Regions from separate parts of the Neorhizobium tunisiense genome, predicted to be linked through region 1. Evidence: predicted binding sites of a transcription regulator. Region 1 holds the regulator's gene; each other region holds the start of a gene.
The links. Region 1 encodes PhoB, which activates phosphate uptake and scavenging genes when phosphate is short. Its sites were predicted from a motif close to TGTCATNNANCTGTCAT; they were not measured.

Region 2: the regulator PhoB is predicted to act here: its motif matches at 2,507-2,523, upstream of ppk2 (polyphosphate kinase 2).
Region 3: the regulator PhoB is predicted to act here: its motif matches at 3,542-3,558, upstream of ABCW43_RS12505 (DUF1045 domain-containing protein).
Region 4: the regulator PhoB is predicted to act here: its motif matches at 3,046-3,062, upstream of ABCW43_RS11700 (glycerophosphodiester phosphodiesterase).

What each region holds. Positions count from the first base shown of each region.
Region 1 covers NZ_JBDIUU010000001.1:1,667,705-1,673,222, reverse strand. The annotation lists gene pstA (phosphate ABC transporter permease PstA) at 1-944, shown strand, start outside; gene pstB (phosphate ABC transporter ATP-binding protein PstB) at 958-1,773, shown strand; gene phoU (phosphate signaling complex protein PhoU) at 1,819-2,532, shown strand; gene phoB (phosphate regulon transcriptional regulator PhoB) at 2,563-3,246, shown strand; gene ABCW43_RS08735 (PACE efflux transporter) at 3,256-3,693, opposite strand; gene ABCW43_RS08730 (GcrA family cell cycle regulator) at 3,885-4,421, opposite strand; gene ABCW43_RS08725 (aspartate aminotransferase family protein) at 4,830-5,518, shown strand, end outside.
Region 2 covers NZ_JBDIUU010000003.1:213,825-219,342, forward strand. The annotation lists gene ABCW43_RS15110 (response regulator transcription factor) at 1-82, opposite strand, end outside; gene ABCW43_RS15115 (L,D-transpeptidase family protein) at 224-775, shown strand; gene leuC (3-isopropylmalate dehydratase large subunit) at 838-2,247, opposite strand; gene ppk2 (polyphosphate kinase 2) at 2,569-3,483, shown strand; gene ABCW43_RS15130 (phytanoyl-CoA dioxygenase family protein) at 3,716-4,528, shown strand; gene ABCW43_RS15135 (amino acid ABC transporter permease) at 4,555-5,373, opposite strand; gene ABCW43_RS15140 (transporter substrate-binding domain-containing protein) at 5,378-5,518, opposite strand, start outside.
Region 3 covers NZ_JBDIUU010000002.1:701,320-706,837, reverse strand. The annotation lists gene puuE (allantoinase PuuE) at 1-549, opposite strand, end outside; gene ABCW43_RS12520 (branched-chain amino acid transport AzlD family protein) at 621-923, opposite strand; gene ABCW43_RS12515 (AzlC family ABC transporter permease) at 920-1,627, opposite strand; gene ABCW43_RS12510 (AraC family transcriptional regulator) at 1,830-2,687, opposite strand; gene ABCW43_RS12505 (DUF1045 domain-containing protein) at 2,748-3,455, opposite strand; gene ABCW43_RS12500 (NAD(P)/FAD-dependent oxidoreductase) at 3,580-4,770, opposite strand; gene mnmC2 (tRNA (5-methylaminomethyl-2-thiouridine)(34)-methyltransferase MnmC2) at 4,769-5,491, shown strand.
Region 4 covers NZ_JBDIUU010000002.1:546,754-552,271, reverse strand. The annotation lists gene ABCW43_RS11725 (NAD(P)/FAD-dependent oxidoreductase) at 1-822, shown strand, start outside; gene ABCW43_RS11720 (hypothetical protein) at 819-1,103, shown strand; gene ABCW43_RS11715 (SDR family oxidoreductase) at 1,174-2,031, opposite strand; gene ABCW43_RS11710 (hypothetical protein) at 2,163-2,411, opposite strand; gene ABCW43_RS11705 (DUF983 domain-containing protein) at 2,513-2,926, opposite strand; gene ABCW43_RS11700 (glycerophosphodiester phosphodiesterase) at 3,128-3,982, shown strand; gene ABCW43_RS11695 (hypothetical protein) at 3,989-4,291, opposite strand; gene ABCW43_RS11690 (amidase) at 4,457-5,518, shown strand, end outside.

The DNA of each region.
Region 1 (5,518 bases):
TGTCGGATGGTGTCCGCGTCCAGTTGCGCGATCTGGTGGTCGCCAATCCGGCGATCATCGGCACGACGCAGACGGTAACGCTGCTTGCCTCCGGCGATATCGACTCGGCCTACAAGGGCCAGATCGACCTCGACGTCAGCCAGGAGAACCGCAAGATCAACGACCAGCAGCTCGGCTGGATGAAGCAGCTGTCCGATAGCGGCGCGCTTGCCAAGCACTTCAACAGCGGCATTTTCGTCAACGGCGCATCGAGCCGTCCGGAAGCAGCCGGCGTCGGCGTTGCCCTGATCGGCTCGTTCTACATGATGCTGATCGTGCTCATTCTGGCGCTGCCGATCGGCGTCGCCGCCTCGATCTATCTCGAGGAATTCGCCCCGAAGAACAAGTTCACCGACCTGATCGAGGTGAACATCAACAATCTCGCGGCCGTTCCCTCGATCGTCTACGGTCTGCTCGGCTTGGCGGTCTTCGTCAACTTCATGGGCCTGCCCCGTTCCGCCTCCTTGGTCGGCGGCCTGGTGCTCACCCTCATGACGCTGCCGACGATCATCATCGCGACCCGCGCGGCCCTGAAGGCTGTGCCGCCCTCTATCCGCGCGGCGGCCCTCGGCCTCGGCGCATCCAAGATGCAGACGATCTTTCACCATGTCCTGCCGCTCGCGATGCCCGGCATCCTGACCGGTACGATCATCGGTCTCGCCCACGCACTCGGCGAAACCGCTCCGCTGCTCTTGATCGGTATGGTGGCCTTCGTCGCCAACTATCCGACCACGCCGCTCGACCCGTCGACGGCGCTGCCGGTACAGATCTACATGTGGGCGAACGAAGCGGAGCGCGCGTTCGTCGAGCGTACCTCGGGAGCAATCATCATCCTGCTCCTGTTCCTCATCCTAATGAATGTTGGCGCAATTCTCTTGCGGCGTCGCTTCGAGCGGCGCTGGTAGAAGGAGTATGACAATGAATATGATGTCAGAATCGGCAGTAGAAAAGGCGCTGGACCAAAAGATGAGCGATGCTCCCCACAAGATGATCGGTAAGGACGTTTCGGTGTATTACGGCGAAAAGCGTGCGCTTTTCGACGTGAACCTCAACGTCCGCGAAAACACTGTGACGGCTCTCATCGGTCCTTCCGGCTGCGGCAAGTCCACCTTCCTGCGCTGCCTCAACCGCATGAACGACACGATCGAGAATTGCCGCGTCACCGGCAAGATCACCCTCGATGCGGACGATATCTACGACCAGAACATCGACGTCGTGGAACTTCGCGCCCGTGTCGGCATGGTTTTCCAGAAACCGAACCCGTTCCCGAAGACCATCTACGAGAACGTCTCCTACGGTCCGCGCATCCACGGCCTGTCCAAGAGCAAGGCCGATATGGACCAGATCGTCGAGGCGAGCCTGCAGCGCGCTGGCCTCTGGGGCGAAGTCAAGGATCGCCTGCACGAATCCGGCACCGGCCTCTCCGGCGGTCAGCAGCAGCGTCTGTGCATCGCCCGTGCGATCGCCGTGTCGCCGGAAGTCATCCTGATGGACGAACCCTGCTCGGCTCTCGACCCGATCGCGACCGCCAAGGTTGAAGAACTCATCCATGAACTGCGTGCCAACTACACGATCGTCATCGTGACGCACTCGATGCAGCAGGCTGCCCGCGTGTCGCAGCGCACCGCCATGTTCCATCTCGGCCAACTCGTCGAGGAGAACGACACCGACAAGATGTTCACCAATCCCGACGATCAGCGCACCCAGGATTACATCATGGGCCGTTTCGGCTGATCCAGCCGATTGTGCCGCCTGAAAATCAATTTTGAGGACTAGAAGATGGCATCGACCCATATCCTGTCGGCATATGACGACGAACTGAAATACCTGAGCCGCCGCATCTCCGAAATGGGTGGCCTCGCCGAGCAGATGTGCTCGGACGCCGTGCGTGCGCTGGTCAATTCCGACGCCGCACTCGCGCAGAAGGTCATCTCCGACGACGTGATCCTCGATCACGCCGAGCGCGAGATCGGCGACAAGGCGATCATCACGATCGCCCGCCGCCAGCCGGTTGCGGCCGACCTTCGCGAGATTGTCGGTTCGTTGCGCATCGCCTCCGATCTGGAGCGCGTCGGCGACCTTGGCAAGAACACCGCCAAGCGCGTTATCGCGGTTCAGGGCACAGGCGTTCCGCGCAAGCTCGCCCGCGGTCTGGAACATCTCTCCGATCTCGCCCTCGTGCAGCTCAAGGACGTCCTCGACGTCTACGCGACACGTTCGGCGGAGAAGGCCGAGGCGATCCGCATCCGCGACGAGGAAATCGACGCGATGTACACCTCGCTGTTCCGCGAACTCCTCACCTACATGATGGAGGATCCGCGCAACATCACCACCTGCACGCACCTGCTGTTCTGCGCCAAGAACATCGAGCGTATCGGCGACCACGCCACCAACATCGCCGAGACCATCTACTACATGACGACCGGCGCCCAGCCGGAGGGCGATCGCCCGAAGGACGACTCGTCGAACACACTCGGCGCGATCACCGAATAAATGATGGAATGCTGACGGAGCAGAGCTGAAATGCTGCCTAAAATCGCTGTGGTGGAGGATGAAGAAGCACTCAGCGTGCTTCTTCGCTACAATCTCGAAGCGGAAGGTTATGAGGTCGAGACGATCCTGCGGGGGGATGAAGCCGAAATCCGGCTTCAGGAGCGTACGCCGGATCTTCTGATACTCGACTGGATGCTACCCGGCGTTTCCGGCATCGAACTCTGCCGCCGTCTGCGCACGCGTTCGGAAACGGAACGCCTGCCGATCATCATGCTGACGGCCCGCGGCGAGGAGAGCGAACGTGTTCGCGGCCTCGCCACCGGCGCTGACGACTATGTGGTAAAACCCTTCTCGACCCCGGAGCTGATGGCCCGCGTCAAGGCGATGCTGCGCCGCGCCCGTCCCGAAGTGCTCTCCAGCGTGCTCCGTTGCGGCGATATCGAACTCGATCGGGAAACCCATCGCGTTCACCGCAAGAGCCGTGAAGTGCGCCTCGGCCCGACCGAATTCCGCCTTCTGGAATTCCTGATGGCCTCGCCCGGCCGTGTGTTCTCACGGTCGCAGCTTCTGGATGGCGTCTGGGGCCACGACATCTATGTCGATGAGCGTACCGTAGACGTGCATGTCGGGCGCCTGAGAAAAGCGCTCAACTTCTCCAACATGCAGGATGTCATCCGCACCGTCCGCGGCGCGGGTTACTCGATGGAATCTTAACGAGCCGACTCAAGCCGCCTCGGTCTGCCGCTGCCATTCCGGCAGCGGAAAGATCCGGTCATAGGCCCAGTTGAAGACGAAGGCATAGACCACGTAGAAGACCGCGAAAGACACATCCATCATCAGAGCATGGAGGATGCTGACGCCGAGATACCAGGCGATCAGCGGCAAAAGCGCGATCAGCAGACCAAGTTCGAACAACACCGCATGCGCCACGCGTATCGCGGTGCTTTTCTGTGTGGTGCCGGTGAAGCGCTGCATCAGATGGTCGAAGCCGAGATTGTAAAGATAGTTCCAGCCGGTGGCGATCGTCGCGCTGCCGATGCCGACCACGCCGATATCGGCAGCCGGCATGCCGAAGGCGATAGCGCCGAGCGGCGTGATGAGAGCGAGCCCGATCAGTTCGAAGCTGATGGCATGGCGGATACGGTCGCGTGTCGAGCGCATGATGACCTCCTGGGTTCTGTTCCGGGTCGTCCCGGAGTTTCTGCCCGAATGGGGGAGGTCGTCCTCGCTGTTTTGGAAATAGGCGCAATGCCGCCCGGCAGCAAGGCTTGGGCCTGGCATATCTGCCATGCAGCAACAAAAAAGCGGACCTCAAGCCCGCTTCCGATCTAGCCCTCGTGTCGCCTTGCCGCTCAGACCCGAGCAGCAACCTTGCGCCGCTCGTTGACCGGCTGGTAGGCGAGCTTTGCGTGATAGCTGCAATAGGGCGAAGCATCCGGGGATTCGCAGCCGCAGAAGTGGAAGTCGTCCTTGAGCGGATCGCCGACCGGCCATTTGCAGGTGCGCTCGGTGAGTTCGGTCAATGCAAGGCGACGGGAGATCGGCACCACCACGTTGGAGGCGGGACGATATTCCATCTCCTGATAGGGCTCGATTTCGACCTCTTCCTTGACCATCGTCGCACCAACGGCGCGGGTAACGGTCCGGGTCGCGACGCGCGATGCATAGTTCGGGGCTCGCGGCGCCGACGTCGTGCGCTTGGCCGCAGATGAACGGCCCGTCGCTACCGTGCCGCCGGCTTTCGCCCGACCCGGCAGGCTCAGACGATGCACCTTGCCGATCACGGCATTTCGGCTTACGCCTCCAAGTTGCGCTGCGATCTGGCTGGCGCTGAGGCCCTCCGACCATAATCTTTTGAGCTTCTCGACACGCTCGTCTGTCCAGTTCATGCCCGTTCTCCGCCTTTGAACGTTGCTGGCATGCAGAATCCTTCCACCTTTGCTGCGAAATTCATTTCGCAGCACCCACTATATCTATGCTTGAGGTGACTAGTTCCGCCGCATGCAGTCTAGTAATTGATCTTTAACCTAGTGTGAGGCTGACTCCGTGGCAAGAGTCGGGAGAATCTGCGGGAATCGATTTCGTGGTTTTCCCCAACTTGCTGTCCGGGAGAGTCATTTTTGTCACATTGGCCGGCGCCTTTCGCCTTCCGGCCCGGATCCGCCCAAAACGCCGAGCTTTGTTGACATTGATGGCCTAAACCCCGATAGTGCCCCCGCCGCCCAGTGGGCGGCATTTTTGGTTTTTTCGGCCCGTTCCATGGGCCTTTTTGGACTGCCTAGAGGAGTGATGTCGCCATGGCTGAAGCCGCGCTTTTCGACACGTTTGCCCGGGCTCCGCTGCGTTTCGAGCGCGGCGAGGGCGTATGGCTTGTGACGGAAAGTGGGGAGCGATATCTCGATTTCGGTTCCGGCGTCGCGGTCAATTCGCTCGGCCACGGACATCCGCATCTCGTTGGTGCGCTGAAGGCGCAGGCCGACAAGGTGTGGCACACGTCCAACCTCTTCGAGCAGCCCGGCCAGGAGAAGCTGGCGCGTCGTCTCGCCGACAACTCTTTCGCGGACAAGGTGTTCTTCACCAATTCCGGCGCCGAGGCCCTGGAATGTGCCATCAAGACGGCGCGCCGCTATCAGTTCGTGAAGGGGCATCCGGAGCGCTTCCATATCATTACCTTCGAAGGTGCCTTCCACGGCCGTACGCTGGCGACCATCGCTGCCGGCGGCCAGGCGAAATATCTCGAAGGCTTCGGCCCGAAGGTCGAAGGCTTCGATCAGGTGCCGTTCGGCGACATCGACGCCCTGAAGGCCGCGATCACCGATGCGACCGCGGCTATTCTGATCGAGCCGATCCAGGGAGAGGGAGGCGTCCGGCCGGTTCCGAAGGAATTCCTCCAGGCGTTGCGCCAGGTCTGTGACGACAACGGTCTGCTGCTGATCTTCGACGAAGTCCAGACCGGCGTCGGCCGTTCCGGCAGGCTGTTCGCCTA
Region 2 (5,518 bases), on a different contig from region 1:
CTTCGTAAAACGACAACTGCTCGACGAGCGTTTCACGCAGATCGTCGTCGTCGTCCACCAGGAGTATCGTGCGCGCTGCCATGCGTTCTTGCCTTTCGTCTCGCCGTTGCGTCCTGACTGTCATTGCCAGCCAATCGAAGCGCATTTAGGGCTCCTCGATCTAAATCCCAACGTGCTATGAATTCAAACGAAATCATATTCAAAGCAAAACCTTGTGAGAGAAATGCAACGTTTTCGCGAGGGACATCACAAAAGAGGAGCTGTCGTCACCGTCCGCACCGCGCCGCGCGACCGGCGCCGCGCGATCGTCGCCTTCGGCGGCATCACAGTGCCGGCGGCACTCGGGCGGTCGGGCACGACGCCTTTCAAGCGGGAAGGGGACGGCGCTACGCCGATTGCGGCGATGCGATTGCTCCATGGCTACATGCGCGGAGAGCGGGTAAACCTACCTCCGACGGCGCTTTCGATCACGCGCATCCGAAAGCACTTGTTATGGTGTGATCAGCCGGAACACCCGTCGTACAATCGCCCGGTGAAGGCACCGTTCCGGCCAAGCCACGAAGAGATGATGCGGGCCGACGGGCTCTACGACATCTGCCTCGTGCTCGACTGGAATATTTCTTCGCGCGCCCGCAACCGCGGCTCGGCGATCTTCTTCCACCTCATCAAGCCCGGCTACCAGCCGACCGCCGGCTGCATCGCCGTCAGCCTTCCCGACATGAAACGGCTGATCCGTTTCATGCGCAAGGGGACGGTGGTCAAGGTGCTCGGCTAAGGCCCGAAACGAAAATGCCCGGCGCTGAGGCCGGGCATCTCGAAGTCGAAATTGAATGACGTTTACTTCCACTCGCGGATGTCGACGAAATGTCCGGCGACCGCGGCTGCGGCGGCCATGGCCGGCGAGACGAGATGGGTGCGGCCCTTGTAACCCTGGCGGCCCTCGAAATTGCGGTTCGAGGTCGAGGCGCAGCGCTCGCCCGGCTTCAGGCGGTCGTCGTTCATCGCCAGGCACATCGAGCAGCCCGGCTCGCGCCATTCGAAACCGGCGTCCTTGAAGATCTTGTCGAGACCTTCGGCTTCCGCCTGTTCCTTGACGATGCCGGAGCCCGGGACGACCATGGCGGACACGGTCGAGGCGACGGTGCGGCCTTCGACAACCTTGGCTGCGGCGCGCAGGTCCTCGATGCGGCCGTTGGTGCAGGAGCCGATGAAGACGCGGTCGATGGCGATATCGGTGATCTTGGTGCCGGGCTTCAAGCCCATATATTCCAGAGCGCGCCATTTGGAGGTGCGCTTGGTTTCGTCCTGGATATCGTCCGGGTTCGGAACGGAACCCTCGACCGAGATCACGTCTTCCGGCGAGGAGCCCCAGGAGACGATCGGCGGCAGGTTGGCGGCGTCGAGCACGACCACCTTGTCGAAATGCGCGCCTTCGTCCGTCTGCAGCGTCTTCCAGTAGTCGAGCGCCATGTCCCAGGCCTTGCCCTTCGGGGCGCGCGGCTTGTCCTTGATATATTCGAAGGTCTTTTCGTCCGGCGCGATCAGGCCGGCTCGGGCGCCGCCTTCGATCGTCATGTTGCAGACTGTCATGCGGCCTTCCATGGAGAGCGCGCGGATCGCCTCGCCGGCGAATTCGATGACATGGCCGGTGCCGCCGGCGGTGCCAATCTCGCCGATGATGGCAAGGATGATGTCCTTGGCGGTGACGCCCGGCGGCAGCTGGCCATCGACGCGCACCAGCATGTTCTTCGCCTTCTTCTGCACCAGCGTCTGGGTGGCGAGCACGTGCTCCACTTCCGACGTGCCGATACCATGCGCCAAGGCGCCGAAGGCGCCGTGCGTCGAGGTGTGGCTGTCACCACAGACGATGGTCATGCCCGGCAGGGTAAAGCCCTGTTCGGGGCCGACGATGTGGACGATGCCCTGGCGGACGTCCTTTTCCGAATAATATTCGACGCCGAAGTCATGGGCGTTCTGGGCAAGCGCTTCCACCTGGATGCGGCTTTCCTCGTTCTTGATGCCTTCGTGGCGGTCGGCCGTGGTCGGCACGTTATGGTCGACGACGGCGAGCGTCTTTTCCGGAGCACGGACCTTGCGGCCGGCGATGCGCAGGCCTTCGAAGGCCTGCGGCGACGTCACCTCGTGAACGAGGTGACGGTCGATGTAGAGAAGACAGGTGTGGTTTTCATCTTCGGAAACGACGTGGTCGTCCCAGATCTTGTCGTAAAGGGTGCGGGGTGCGCTCATGGCTGCTGTCCGTAAAGCTGACTGAAACAGGAAATGGGTGTCCGGCAGCACGGGCTGCCGCAAGCTGAAAAGATCAGCTAAGTCGGTCGCAAAGCGCCCCGGATACCCGCGCGAAAAACCGTGCCGGCAGACGCTTGTGGTCCTGCAGCACGACGATATGGTTCGCGAGGCATCCGAATTTCGATCCCATGGCCGCTGCAATAGCAGTTTCCGAAGAAATCGGCAATCGAATTGCTTCGCAGAAAATCCGTCGCATCTCTGTCATAAAGCCTTCGCGGAAACGTGGTTGATCTGAGTTTCCATAACGGAGGAATGCCCACCATGTCCGAACCGATGCAAGACCAGCTCAGCCGCATCAAGGAGGAGATCGCCGACAGCTTCGATGAAGAGCTGGAACTGCAGATGGAAGAGGACCGGCTCGACGAGTTGGTCGCCGAGGGAATGTCCGAGCCCGCCGAGGCAACGATCGACCGCCGGATTTATTTCCGGGAGCTCTTCCGCCTCCAGCACGAGCTCGTCCGCCTGCAGGACTGGGTGCAGTACAAGAAGCTGAAGATGGTCGTGCTGTTCGAAGGTCGCGACTCGGCTGGCAAGGGCGGCGCCATCAAGCGCGTCACCCAGCGCCTCAATCCGCGCGTCTGCCGCACCGTTGCACTTCCGGCCCCGACCGAGCGCGAGCGCAGCCAGTGGTATTTCCAGCGCTACGTGCCGCATCTGCCGACGGCCGGCGAAATGGTGCTGTTCGACCGCTCCTGGTACAACCGTGCCGGCGTCGAGCGCGTCATGGGCTTCTGCACCAAGGACGAGCTGGAGGAGTTCTTCCGTTCGGTGCCGGAATTCGAGCGCATGCTGGTCCGCTCCGGCATCATTCTCGTCAAATACTGGTTCTCGATCACCGACGAGGAGCAGGAATTCCGCTTCAAGATGCGCATCCACGATCCGCTGAAGCAATGGAAGCTGTCGCCTATGGACCTCGAAAGCCGCGTCCACTGGGAAGAATATACCAAGGCCAAGGAAGAGATGCTCCAGCGCACCCACATTCCGGAAGCGCCGTGGTGGGTGGTGCAGGCCGTTGACAAGAAGAAGGCGCGGCTCAACATGATCTCCCATCTTCTCGCCCAGGTGCCTTACGAGACCGTGCCGAAGGAGCAGATCGACCTGCCGGGCCGCGTTCGGAACGACGATTACATCCGCCATCCGGTGCCGGCGGACATGTACGTTCCGGAAGTCTATTGAACGATACTGCGCCCTGCCGTCGTTGACGTTGCGGGGCGCAGACGTTAGCCTAGACCCACGATGATGATGAACATTCTCCATATCGCTTCGGTTTTATTCATAACCGCCTGAGCGGGCAATGAAGACAACGAGCCCGGATAGCAGCCTTTCGGCTGTCGATGGCTCATGACCGAAACCTCCGCCCCGAGCACTGCGCGTGCCGCCCGGTGGAGAGCGAACGAGAGATTTCCCGATGACCGATCATTATCCTGCCGACGCGCGGGCGCTGTCCGCTGCCGAGATCGAGGCTTTCATCCGCGACGGGTTCGCGCGGATCGACCACGCTTTTCCTAAAGATGTCGCTGCCGAGGCCCGCGATATCATGTGGCGCGACATTCCTTTCGACCGCAACGACCCGACCACCTGGACACAGCCCGTCATCCGCCTGCCGGGATATGGCGGCGGGCCTTTCGAAACCGCCGTCAATATGCCGGTGCTGCACAGGGCCTTCGACCAGCTGGTCGGCAAGGGGCGCTGGCTGTCGCGCAGCGGGCTCGGCAGCTTTCCGATTCGCTTCCCGCATCCCGACAGTGCCGGCGACGACGGCTGGCACGTGGACCTCAGCTTTCCCGGCCCGAGCTCCAATCCCGATGAGCAGTACGATTTCTCCAACTGGCGGGCGAACTACACCTCACGGGACCGGGCATTGCTGATGCTCTTCCTATTCTCGGATGTCGGCGAGAACGACGCGCCGACCCGCATCCGGCCGGGCTCGCACATGGAGATGGCGCGGCTGCTGGAACCGGCAGGAGAGGCCGGCATGGGGCCGATGATGCTGGAGGCGGTTGGAGCCGATCGCCTGGAAGCGCTGGCGACGGGCGAGGCGGGCACCGTCTATCTGTGCCACCCGCTGCTCGTCCACGCAGCCCAGAAACATCGCGGCACAGAGCCGCGCTTCATGGCGCAGCCGCCGCTCGGGCTTGCCGAGCAATACCGGCTGGAGCGCGAGGACGGCGACTATTCGCCGGTCGAGATCACCCTGCGCCTGGCGCTCGGCAGAGGTTGAAACGGTGAGGCGGCTTCCGCGCCGCCTCATCGCTCTGTTCTTCTCCGCAAACGTCCTTCCAAGCCGCGCAGGGCGAGCGACAGGCCGATCGTCAGCAGCAGGTAGATATAGGTGACGATCGAATAGGTCTCGAAGAAGCGGAAGGAGCCGGCGGCATAGACCTTGGCCATCTGGGTAATGTCGGCGACGCCGAGCACCGAAACGAGCGAACTATCCTTCACCATGGAGACGAAGTCGTTGGAAAGCGGCGGCAGGATCACCCGCATCGCCTGGGGGAAGACGATCAGCCGGAAACGCTGCCAGCGGGTAAGGCCCAGTGCCTTTGCTGCTTCGATCTGGCCGATGTCGACGGCCTGGAACCCGGCACGAAAGATTTCGGCGATGAAGGCGGCATAACCTATCGTCAGGGCGATGATCGCCCGCCAGAGCAGGGAGACGTCGCGCACCAGAAGCGCCTCGGCCCAGCCGCCCTCGATCAGCGGCGCCAGCGCCCAATTGTAGAGCGTCACGAAGGCCGGCGCGCCGACGAAGGCGATGTAGAAGAGCAGGACGAGGATAGGGATGCCGCGGATGAGCTCGATATAGAAACGCGCCGCCTGCCTCAGCACGACATTGCCGGAAAGCCCGGCAAGCGCGATGCCGAGCCCCAGCAGCGTCGCCAGGCAAAATGCGGTCAGCGTCACGCCGATTGTGATGCCGATGCCTTTGGCGACGACGTTGAAGACCTGGGAATAGAGGTCGTTGAGGGCGATGACCGCCGCAAGGCCGAAGCAAAGGATCCCGAAGGCGACCAGCCACCAGGGGAAATCCTGCGGCTGCGATGCCTTGCGGCGCGGAGGCGCCATACCTCTACTCACCCATCTTGTAGTCGAGGAACCACTTTTTGTTCAGCGCATCGAGCGTACCGTCGGCTTTCAGCGCGGCGATCGCGGCGTTGACCGGCGAAACGAGATCCGAACCCTTCTTGAAGATGAAGCCGAAATCTTCGGT
Region 3 (5,518 bases), on a different contig from region 1:
AAAACCACCCTCCTCCATGACCAGTTTCAGCGTATTGTCGGAAGGCTTGCCCTGGTACATGCCGTAGGGCCGCTCGCCGACCAACTCGGTATGCAGGCGCACGGCTTCGAGGATGTGTTCGCGCTCTTTCGCCTCCGGAAAATCCTTGTATTCGAGCCAGCGATAGCCGTGGCTGGCGATCTCCCAGCCGGCTTCCTTCATGGCGGCGACGGCTTCCAGATTGCGGGCCATGGCGAGCGTCACGCCGTAGACGGTGGTCTGCACCTTGAGTTCGGTGAACATCCGAAACAGCCGCCAGAAGCCTGCGCGCGAGCCGTATTCGTAGATCGATTCCATATTGAGGTTGCGCTGGCCCGGCCAGGGCGCGGCACCGACGATTTCCGACAGCAGGTTTTCCGAGGCCGGATCACCGTCCATGATCGAGCTCTCGCCGCCCTCCTCGTAATTGATCACGAACTGCACGGCGACATGGGCGCCGCCCGGCCATTTCGGATCTGGAGTGGTACGGCCATAGCCGACGAGTTCGCGCGGATAGTCTTTTGCCTGCATGGATCACCTTCGACGAATTCTGGCCGGACGGTAGCGCACCCTTTCCGGCCCTGTCGAGATGGAAACGTCGACTACAGGCCAAGCGCCCGAAGGATAGCGACGCAGGCGACCCCGAGTGCCACGGAAACGAGCATCGGCAGGCGAAGTGCCGCAAAAGCAGTCACCGCGCAGGCCAAGGTTTCGGCAATCCCGGTGGCAAACGCGGTCGGCGCGACGACGGCCATCAGCACGGCGGGCGGAATCGATTCGATCGCCTTGCGGCGGCTGCCTTCGAGCGAGACGTGGCGGATGAGGACGAGGCCGCTCAGGCGGGTGAGCACGGTGGCCGCCGCCATGGCGAGGATGGCAACCAGGGCGGCGATATCGACGGTCATGGCATCACCTCCGCATCCCGTTCTTTTCCGGTGACCATGGCTGCGGCAAGACCGGCGACGGCGCCGGCGGCGATATACCAGACACCCGGCACGAAATGCAGGGTGGCGACGGCGGCGGCACCGCTTGCGAGCAGCACGGCCCCGGTTTCCGGACCCTTCCAGAAGCCCATGACCAGAACGATGAAGACGGCCGGGAAAGCGAAATCGAGCCCGAGCACCACCGGATCGCCGAGAAAAGCGCCAAGGGCCGCGCCGGCAAGTCCGGAAAACACCCAGGCGAGGTAGAAGGGCGCGACGAGACCGGCAAACCAGGCGGGCGTGAGCCGCGCCACCTTGGCGCGGAACTCCGCCATCGCCCATATCTCATCGGCGAGGAACAGCATCGAGAGATAACGCGCTGGCGCGCTGAAACCGCCCATCCTTGTGCCGAGCGAGGCGCTCATCAGCACGTGGCGGATGTTGACCAGGAGGGCTGCAAAACCGACGCCGGTCCAGGAGGCCGGATGGATCCAGATATCCATCGCCACGAATTGCGAGCCGCCGGCAAAGACCAGCGCACTCATCAGCCCGGCCTCAGCCGGCGACAGGCCTTTTGTCGCCGCAACCGCGCCAAAAACGAGGCCGATCGGGATGACCGCGGCGATCAGCGGCGAGATCGCCCGCATGCCGCCGAGGAAGTCCTGAAATTTTGTGTTGTTGCTCATCCAATAACCTTGATCTGATGTCGGCGTACGTCGCCCCCTCACCGTGCTTCGCACCCGCTTCGCTCGGCCACCCTCTCCCCAAGGGGAGAGGAGGAACGGCGACGGTGCCGCATCTCTCTTCTCCCCTCGGGGAGAAGGTGCCGGCAGGCGGATCAGGGGGAGGCTTAGAACGGACAACATCAGCCGTCTTGAACGAAAGTGATCAGCGAGCCCGGTATTGCCCTGGCGTCAGCCCGGTGCGGGCCTTGAAGTGGCGGGTGAAATGCGCCTGGTCGGCAAAACCGCATTCGAGTGCGATCTCGGCCGGCTGACCGCCTTCCCTCAACCGCTTGCGCGCCGCGCGGATGCGGATATCGGTGAGGAAGGAATGCGGAGTGATGTGGAATTCCTTGCGGAAAGAGCGAATGAGATGGGCGCGGCTGAGCCCCGCGACACCAGCCAATTCCTCCAACCCGATATCGGATGAAAAATTTTCGGTCAGGTAGTCGCGGGCCTGGCGCACGGCGGTGCGCTCGGTGGTATCGACCGGCACGATGATCGAGCTGCCGTGGCGGCGGAACATCGCATCCAGCACCAGGAACATCGCCTGGCTGGTCTCGAGCGCGCCGGAGCCCTCCTCCAGCGTCCGGTGCGCCTTGTGGAAAGCGTCGGCGAGCGTCTGGTCGTGAAGGATCTGCTTGCCGAAGGCCGGCGTGCCCTGGAAGGATTTGCCGGTGACGTCTTCGAGGATTTCGCGAAACAGCGCCATGTCCGGATAGATCATCCGGTAGCGATAACCGCCGTCGCCGGGCGCGCCGTCGTGGATCTCGCCGGGATTGATGAGATAGATATCACCCGGCCCCGAGCTTTCGCGCAGACCGCGGATGGTCGCCACCTGCGCGCCGCGTTCGATGGCGCCGATGCTGAACGTGTCATGCGCATGCGGCGCGAATTCATGGGTGAGGAATGTCGCGGACAGGCATTCCATGCCCCCGAAACGGCTGTCGCGCCAGAAGCGGGTGGTTTCCGCCTGGGCGAGCGGCATGTGATCGGCTGCCTGTTCCTGGGAGACATTCTGCATAGCGCCGATATAGCAGATTTCCGCGCCGGCCTCTTGAACAAAAGTGACCGTTGGCGCCTTTCAGGCGATCTTGCGCGCCGCCACTCGCCCCATCGGATGCAGCGAATGCACCTGGAAAGGCGCGCCCGGCTCCTCCTCGATGAACAGCGCCAGATTGGCGATCTCGACCGGCTTTTTCAGATAGGGTTCGAAATAATCGCGCAGCGCAAGATCGAAACGCGGCATTTCGATCGGCGATAGCGGGCCGGTCAGCGTCATGTGGAAACGGAACTCGTCCATCACGTAAGGATGGCCCCAGCGATACAGGTTGGCGAATTGCGGCGCCGAGAGGTCACCAGAATCGCTGCGCTCCAGTTCCGCTTCGGTCAGCGGCGTGCGGAAATTGTCGAACTCCTGGACGACCGAAGCGGCGAGGAACCGGGCGGCATCACACGGGACGACCGGCGCAAGGCCGAAGAAATTGCCTAGCCGCACGACTTCGAGCTTGGGCAGTTCGAACGGGCTGTGGGTTCCGGCAAACCGCATCAGGTGGCGCAGCAGCATTTGTTCGGTGACGTCGGGCGCCAGCCGGAATGGCGCCTTCAGCGTCGCATGAAAACCGTAGCGGCGCGGCAGCGCTGTGTTGAAGGCGATATCATGAATGCCGATGCCGCGGATCGCCGGCGGCTCCGTCGCCTCCCCCGAAAAGGCGTTGCGGCCGAGCCACTGGGCCGCGGCAAGCGTCAGCGGATCATGCGCCGGAGGCGTGAAATAGATGGCATAGCGCATGCGTCACCTTCTGAACGTCCTTTTTCAGCAACCCCGTGTTTTACGCATTGCTCAACAATCCCTGCCGTGGGGGTTAAGTGATTTGCGTGACAGAATAACGACGCGAGGGATCAAAAGTTCGCGTTTAACGCGAGGCGACGGCAAGGTGATTGGCGAGCGTGAACGACGCCGGAAGTCGCGATTCCCGGCCGTTCACGGCGTTTAGGGCCGCATCCGCCAACCTGTGCGCGATCCCGAAACTCACCTTGAAACCACCTGTGAGCGCGATCACTCGGGCGTGATCGGGATGCGGGCCGACCATCGGATCGCGGTCGATCGCCTTTGGCCGCAATCCCGCCCAGCGCTCGACGACGGGGGCCAGGGCCAGGGCCGGCACGAGCGTCCGGGCGCGCGTGATCAGCTCGTCCAACTGAGAATCGGTCGAGGACGGGTCGTCGAACACATCCTCGCTGGTACTGCCGACCGCGACGTGACCGCCCTCATGGGCGACCACATAAAGGCCGTTCAGGAAGATCACCGGCAGGGCGGGATCGATATCGGCCTTGAGGAGCGCCGCTTGCCCCTTGACCGGCTGGCCGATAGCACGCTTCAGCGGCGGCGAAATTCCTTGAAGCAGGGAGAAGGACCGGTGGCCGGCCGAGACGATGCAGTGGCCGAAGGTGACGATTTCGCCGTCGCGGAATATAATCCTACTTGCCGCCGAGTCGATCGTCTCCGCCTCCAGGCCTTCGACGATCCGGACATTGCTGGCCGACCGAAGGAAGGCGACGAGCGCCGCGACGAGGCTGCGCGGTGAAACGCGGGCTGCAAACGTGTCATGCACCAGTCCGGCAGCCGCGAATGCGGCATCCGGCCACCCTTTCTGCAGGGGGCGGTCGAGCACATGCCAATGAAACCGACGGTCGCCGCGCCGCCAGCAGGCTTCCGCATCGGCCGAGTGCCCGAGCGCGATCTTCCGCAAATGCGGCTTCGGCAGCGGGATCAGCCGGCCGGAGCGGCGGTAGCCGCAGAGCACGCCGGTCTCGGCTTCGAGTTCAATGATCTCGTCTTCCAGCGACAGGAGGGCATCGAACTGGAACTGCTTCTTGTCGTTCCACTTGTCGGGCATATGCGGCATCAGGGCGCCGAGCAACCCGCCGCTTGCCCCCTGCCCCAACGGACCGGCGTCGACAAGCAGTGTACGGATACCCAGTCGCTCGGCCTTGACGGCCGCCCACAGACCCATGATGCCACCACCAAGGATGACGAGATCGGCAGACGGTGGCAGGACATGAGATTGACCGCCGGAGCCGGCAGGATTATCCGCATGTCCCATGAGCAACCGTGATCCTGAAATTCGTGCGACCCAAAGCCAGACCCTGGACTGGCATGACGGCGATATGCCCTATTCGCAAAAGTTTGGCGATCACTTTTATTGCCGCACCGACGGCCGGCTGGAATGCGGCCATACGTTCCTGGCCGGCAATGGCCTGCCGGAACGCTGGGAAGGGCACCGGACTTTCCGGATCGGCGAACTCGGCTTCGGCACGGGGTTGAACTTCTGCGAGACCTGGCGGCAGTGGAAGCTTGTCCGCCCCGCAGGCGCGAAGCTTCATTTCACCTCGTTCGAGCTCTACCCGATGCAGCGCGAGGAGATCGACCGGGCGCTCGCCCGGTGGCCGGAGATCGATGCGGAACGGCGGGCGCTGGCCGAAGCCTGGCCGGACGAACCCGCCGGGCATGTCGTGATCGAGGCCGACGCCCAGACCCGGCTGACGGTCGTCTGCGGCCCGGCGCTCGAAGGGGTCTCCGCAGCCGAGGCGGATTTCGACGCCTGGTTCCTCGACGGTTTTGCGCCGTCGCGCAATCCCGACATGTGGTCGCTTGAGATCATGCAGGCAATCCACGACAAGACCTTGCCCGGCGGCACGTTCGGCACCTATGCCGCCGCCGGCTTCGTGCGCCGAAACCTTCAATCGGCCGGCTTTACGGTCGAGCGGCGGCCGGGTTTTGCGGGCAAGCGCGAGATGCTGTGCGGCATCAAGCCGGCACCCTGATCGGATCGGCCGGACGCAAGACAGCCG
Region 4 (5,518 bases), on a different contig from region 1:
CTCCTCACCAGCGTCATCATCGGCGGCGGCCCGACCGGTGTCGAAATGGCAGGCGCCATCGCCGAGCTTGGCCATTTCATGATCGCCCGCGACTTCCGCAAGCTGGAGCCCGATCACATGCGGGTCATCCTCATCGAGGCCGGCCCGAAAATCCTCGCCGCCTTTCCCGACAACCTCACCCAATACGCCATGAAGGCGCTCGAAAAGGCCGGCGTCGAGGTGATGACCGGTCTATCCGTCGAATCCGTCACCAAGGACGAGGTGATCGCCGGCTCGCAGCGTTTCCGCACCAGCTGCGTCATCTGGGGCGCAGGCGTCAAAGCGGCGCCCTCGGCCAGATGGCTGGGCATCGAAGGCAAGGCAGGCGGCCGCATTCCCGTCGAGCCGGACCTCTCCATCACCGGCTTTCCGGATATTTATGCGATCGGGGACACGGCACTGGGCCTCGCCGAAGACGGCAAGCCGCTGCCGGCCCTTGCCCAGGTCGCCAAGCAGCAGGGCCAATATCTCGGCAAGGCGCTGCGGGCGAACCTGCTCGACGGCAAGCCGGCCGAGCCGTTCCGCTTCCAGAATCGCGGCAATACAGCCGTCATCGGCCGCGATGCGGCGATCTTCGACTTCGGCAAGTGGACGCTGAAGGGCCGCCTCGCCTGGTTCCTCTGGGCGCTCGTCCATGTCTACCTGCTCGTCAATTTCGAAAAGCGCCTGCTCGTCAGCGTGCAATGGATCTGGCGTTACCTGACCCAGCAGCGCGGCGCCCGGCTGATCGACGAAAATGCCGCCACCTCCGTTCCGTCTTCCACGCAAAGGACCGAGACATGAACACTGCCAATCCCCAGCTCGAAGGCCTCTATCTCGCGGTCGCCGCGATCAACCGGCTCCTGGTCGAAAAAGGCGTCGTCTCTCACTCGGAAATCCAGGGCGCCCTGCAAGCGGCCGAACGCACCGTGCTCGCCGACGACAAGCCCCTCGCCGTCTCCACCTCCCATCAGAAGGCGATCGCCTTCCCGATCCGGCTCCTGCTTCTTGCCAATGAAGCGAGCGAACAGGGCACCAAATTCTGTTTCGAGGATCTGGCGCGGGAAGTCGGCCGCCGCACCTGAGGGCAATTCTCCAAACAGGAACGGCGGCGTGAGCCACGCCGCCGCCGTTTTCGTCGGCAGGGGAGCGGAGCTACAGGATTGGTTTGCCGCCGGTGACGGCGATCGTCGCGCCCGAAACGTAGCTGGAGAGCGGATCGGCCAGCATCACATAGGCGGTCGCGAGTTCGACCGGCTGGCCCGGACGTTTCATGGGGACCTGCTTGCCGAAGTTCTTCACCCGGTCCTCCGGCATGGTGGAAGGGATGAGCGGCGTCCAGATCGGCCCCGGCGCAACCGCGTTCGCGCGGATACCTTTTTCAGCGAGAAGCTGCGCAAGCCCCGCCGTGAAATTCTGGATCGCGCCCTTGGTGGTCGCATAGGCGAGCAGCGTCGGGCTCGGACTGTCGGAATTGATCGAGGCGGTATTGATGATGGCGCTGCCCGGCTTCATGTGAGGAACCGCCGCCTTGGTGAGATAGAACATCGCATGGATATTGACTTGGAAGGTCAGCTCCCATTCCTCGTCGCTGATGTCTGCAATGTCGGAGAACGTGGCCTGATGGGCGGCGTTGTTGACGAGAATATCGATGCCGCCCAATTCCTGGACAGCCCGGTCGATGATCGTCCGGCAATGCGCCGCGGTCTTGATGTCGCCCGGCACCAGCACCGCCTTGCGCCCGGCCTCCTCGACAAGGCGCCTGGTGTCCTCGGCATCCTCGTCTTCGTCGAGATATGAGATCAGCAGATCGGCGCCCTCGCGTGCATATGCGATCGCCACAGCCCGGCCGATGCCGCTATCGCCACCGGTAATTACCGCTTTCTTGCCGGCCAATCGACCGGAGCCGCGGTAGGAAAGCTCGCCGTGATCGGGCACCGGATCCATGCGTCCGGTAAAGCCCGGCATCGGCTGCTGCTGTTCGGGAAACGGCGGAGTGGGATACTGGGCCATGGGATCTTCCTTATTGTTGAACTGGTGAACTGATCGCCCCCAACTGACCCCGACTGGAGATGTTCCCGATCAAAAAACGAGAAGGCGCCTCGCAACACGCCTCCCGCACTGTCGGCGGATTCTTCGCCGATTCACGCCCCGGGGGTGATTGCTCCGTCGCCGCGCTGCAGGCGCTTCAGCTGGTTGACGATCCGGAGCGAGCTTGCGGCACGGGCCGCCGAGAAATCCGAGCTCTTCGACAGGATGCGCAACATATCCTCCGCCTCGTCGGCGGAGATCGTGCCCCGGGCGGTGAGGCCGTCGATCAGCATGAGCATCGCCCCTTCCACGGCGAGTGCCCTACGGTGCGCTTCCATTTCAAATTCATCGGCATCGGACATTACAGGCCCCTTGAATTGTCACCTGTCGAATGGTTTGCGGAGAAGATTGTTCCTCATCATCCTGCCCGGTCTTTTCGCAAGCCTCGAGGTCCTGTCGGCAGTCAGCCGCCGTTCTGGGCGTCATCGGGCGGTGACGGGCTCTTGTCGACCTTGCCGGGACCTGCCTTGTAAAAATACTGGCTCGCGACGAGCCAGCCCTTCAGCGGCCGCATCGGCGCGAGACAGGTGAGGAGCAGAAAGGGAAGCGAGACCAGCAGATGCACCCAGAATGGCGGCTGGAAGCTGGTCTCGATCCAGACCGCAAGCGCGATACTCGGAATGCAGCCGAAACACATGACGAAAAAGGCGGGACCGTCTCCCGGGTCGGCAAAGGAATAATCGAGACCGCAGACCTCGCAAGCCGGCCGCATCGACAGGAACCCGTTGAACAGATGTCCCTGGCCGCAACGCGGGCAACGGCCGCGCAGGCCGGTGCTGGTGGGGGGAAGAGGCGCCCAGTTTGCGTCATGGGACATGAGATCTGCCTTTCGTGACAGGAGACAAAATTTGTTTTCGGGTACTTATCCGCAAACCTCTATAACAAGTCGTTCCCTGACAGGCGGCAATTCGTTTTTGAAGCTCGGCACGAAACTTCTGTCATCGATCTATGGCAGGCAGCTCCGAGACAATAGTCTGTCATCGATCGAATCGGCACCCTTCACCTTAGACGGAATTTCATGGCTTCAATATTTTCAGGCCTCGGCATCGCCCATCAGGGTCGTTTCACCCGGCTGAAGTGGCATCGCCTGCGCCGCAGCCTCAAGGACCCGCTGTTTTCCGCCGGCGTCATGGCAGAGGGTTTTCGTCTTGGAGCATCGACCGAACTCGACCTGCGCGTCCGCGCCGACGGCGGCTTCGTCGTACTGCACGACGAAGAGCTTGAAGGCGAAACCACCGGCCATGGCCCCATCCGTGCGACTTTGCCCGAAGCCATCCGCGGTCTGACGCTGCTCGAAGGCGGCCATCCGCCAATCCTCAGCGAGGACCTGGCGACCATGCTTGAGACCGCTCATCCGGACGCCCTGCTGCAGTTCGACATGAAGGACGAGCTTGCGGTGATCGGGGCGCGCGGCATGGACCATCTCGCCGATTATTTCGCAAGCGCCGGCTCCTCGATCATCGTCAGTGGCGCCGATCTCGATCTTATCGTCGCCGTCAAGCAGAGGCTGCCGGATCTCAAGCGCGGCATCGACCCAACCGACAAGCTCATGGAGATCTATCGCGGTCAGGGCCTCAAGGCCGTCGAAGCGGATCTGCGCGACGATATGGCCGGCCCGACCGAGCCGGACACCATCTATCTTGCCTGGCAACTGGTGCTGCAGGCCGCCAAGGACGGGCTCGACCTGATCGGCCTCTGCCACGATGCGGGGAGGCTCGTCGATGCCTGGACCTTCAATCTCAAGAACCCGGACGCCGGTTTCGACGACGAAGAGGCCCGCGATTTCGCGGCCCTGATGGCGCTGAAGCCGGATCAGATCACCACCGACGAACCGGTCGCCACCGAGCGAGCCTGGGCACGGATCGGCGGCTGAGGCAGATCAGTCGTCGAAGCCGAACGGATCGCGAAACACCCGCCGGCTGACCAGCTTCAGGCTGCGGTCCGGCTGGATGATGTAGTTTTCCTCGACCCGCTGGCCGAGTTCGTTGCGGAACTCGTGCGGAACGACGCTGCCGATCGGCGACTTGGTGAGCTTGGTACGCGGCTGGCCTCGATAGGTGATGCTGCCGGGGATCGGCCGGATACCCGGCCCGATATCGATGGCTCCGGTGGTCCCGCCGCCGTCCGTGCTGCAGCCGGCAAGCGCGATCACGAGACCGGTTATGGCGATGATGTTTCTCATGGGCTGAATCCTTCCCGATGTTCCGCTCACGCGGTGGATTCACTGAACTTCGCGGATATGCGGGAAGTTCCATGCGGCGTGCCAAGCCGATAAATCCTCTACCCATCGCCAAAATATCCGATACATCTGTGACCCGCCAGTAACGGAATAGGGAGAATGACTGCCGTGACGAAATCCTTTGGAGCGATGTCGATCGCCGAGCTTTCCGCTCTCATACAGATGGGCAAGGTCGACCCGATCGAGGTCACGGAATCGGTGCTGTCAGGTATCAGGGCCTATCCGGACAAGGCCGTGTTCGTCTCGCTGCTCGACGACCGGGCCCTGGCGGAAGCCCAGGCATCCTCAAAGCGCTTGAAGGAAGGCCGCTCGCTCGGCCTGCTCGATGGCATTCCGATCGCCTGGAAGGATCTCTTCGACATCGAAGGCCTGCCGACCACCGCCGGCTCGAAGGTGCTGAAGAAGGCGACGCCTGCCGCCAAGGACGCCGCGATCGTCGATCTCCTGAAACAGGCCGGCATGGTCGCGATCGGACGCACCAACATGAGCGAATTCGCCTTTTCCGGCATCGGCATCAATCCGCATTACGGCACGCCGCACAATCCGCATGGCAAGGATGCGCCGCGCATTCCCGGCGGCTCCTCCTCCGGTTCCGGCGTCGCGGTCGCGGCCGGCCTCGTGCCCGTCGCGATGGGTACCGATACCGGCGGCTCGATCCGCATCCCGGCTGGCTTCAACGGCATCGTCGGTTACAAGGCGACCCGCGGCCGTTATGCGATGAACGGCGTCTATCCTCTGGCGACGAGCCTCGACTCACTCGGACCGCTCTGCCGCACGGTGCAGGACGCGGTCTTGGTGGATGCGGCGATGCGCGGACTTGCAGCCCCCCGGACGCCTCGCAAACCGGCACAACCGCTCGATATCGTCATCCCCACCAACATCGTCTTCGACGGCGCCGAGCCGGGGGTGGTGGCAGCCTTCGAAGCGGCGATCGAGCGGCTTGCAAAAGCCGGAGCCAAGATCACCCGCCTCGCCTTCCCGACCTTCGACGAACTTCCGAAGCTGATGGTGAAATACGGTCCGATGGTGACCGCCGAAGCCTTCGCCCTGCATCGGGAGAAACTGTCGGGACCGGACGCCGCGGAGATGGACCACCGGGTCGTGGCGCGCACGCGCCTCGGCGAAAAGACCAGTCTTTCCGACTATATCGCCATCGTCGAAAACCGCGCC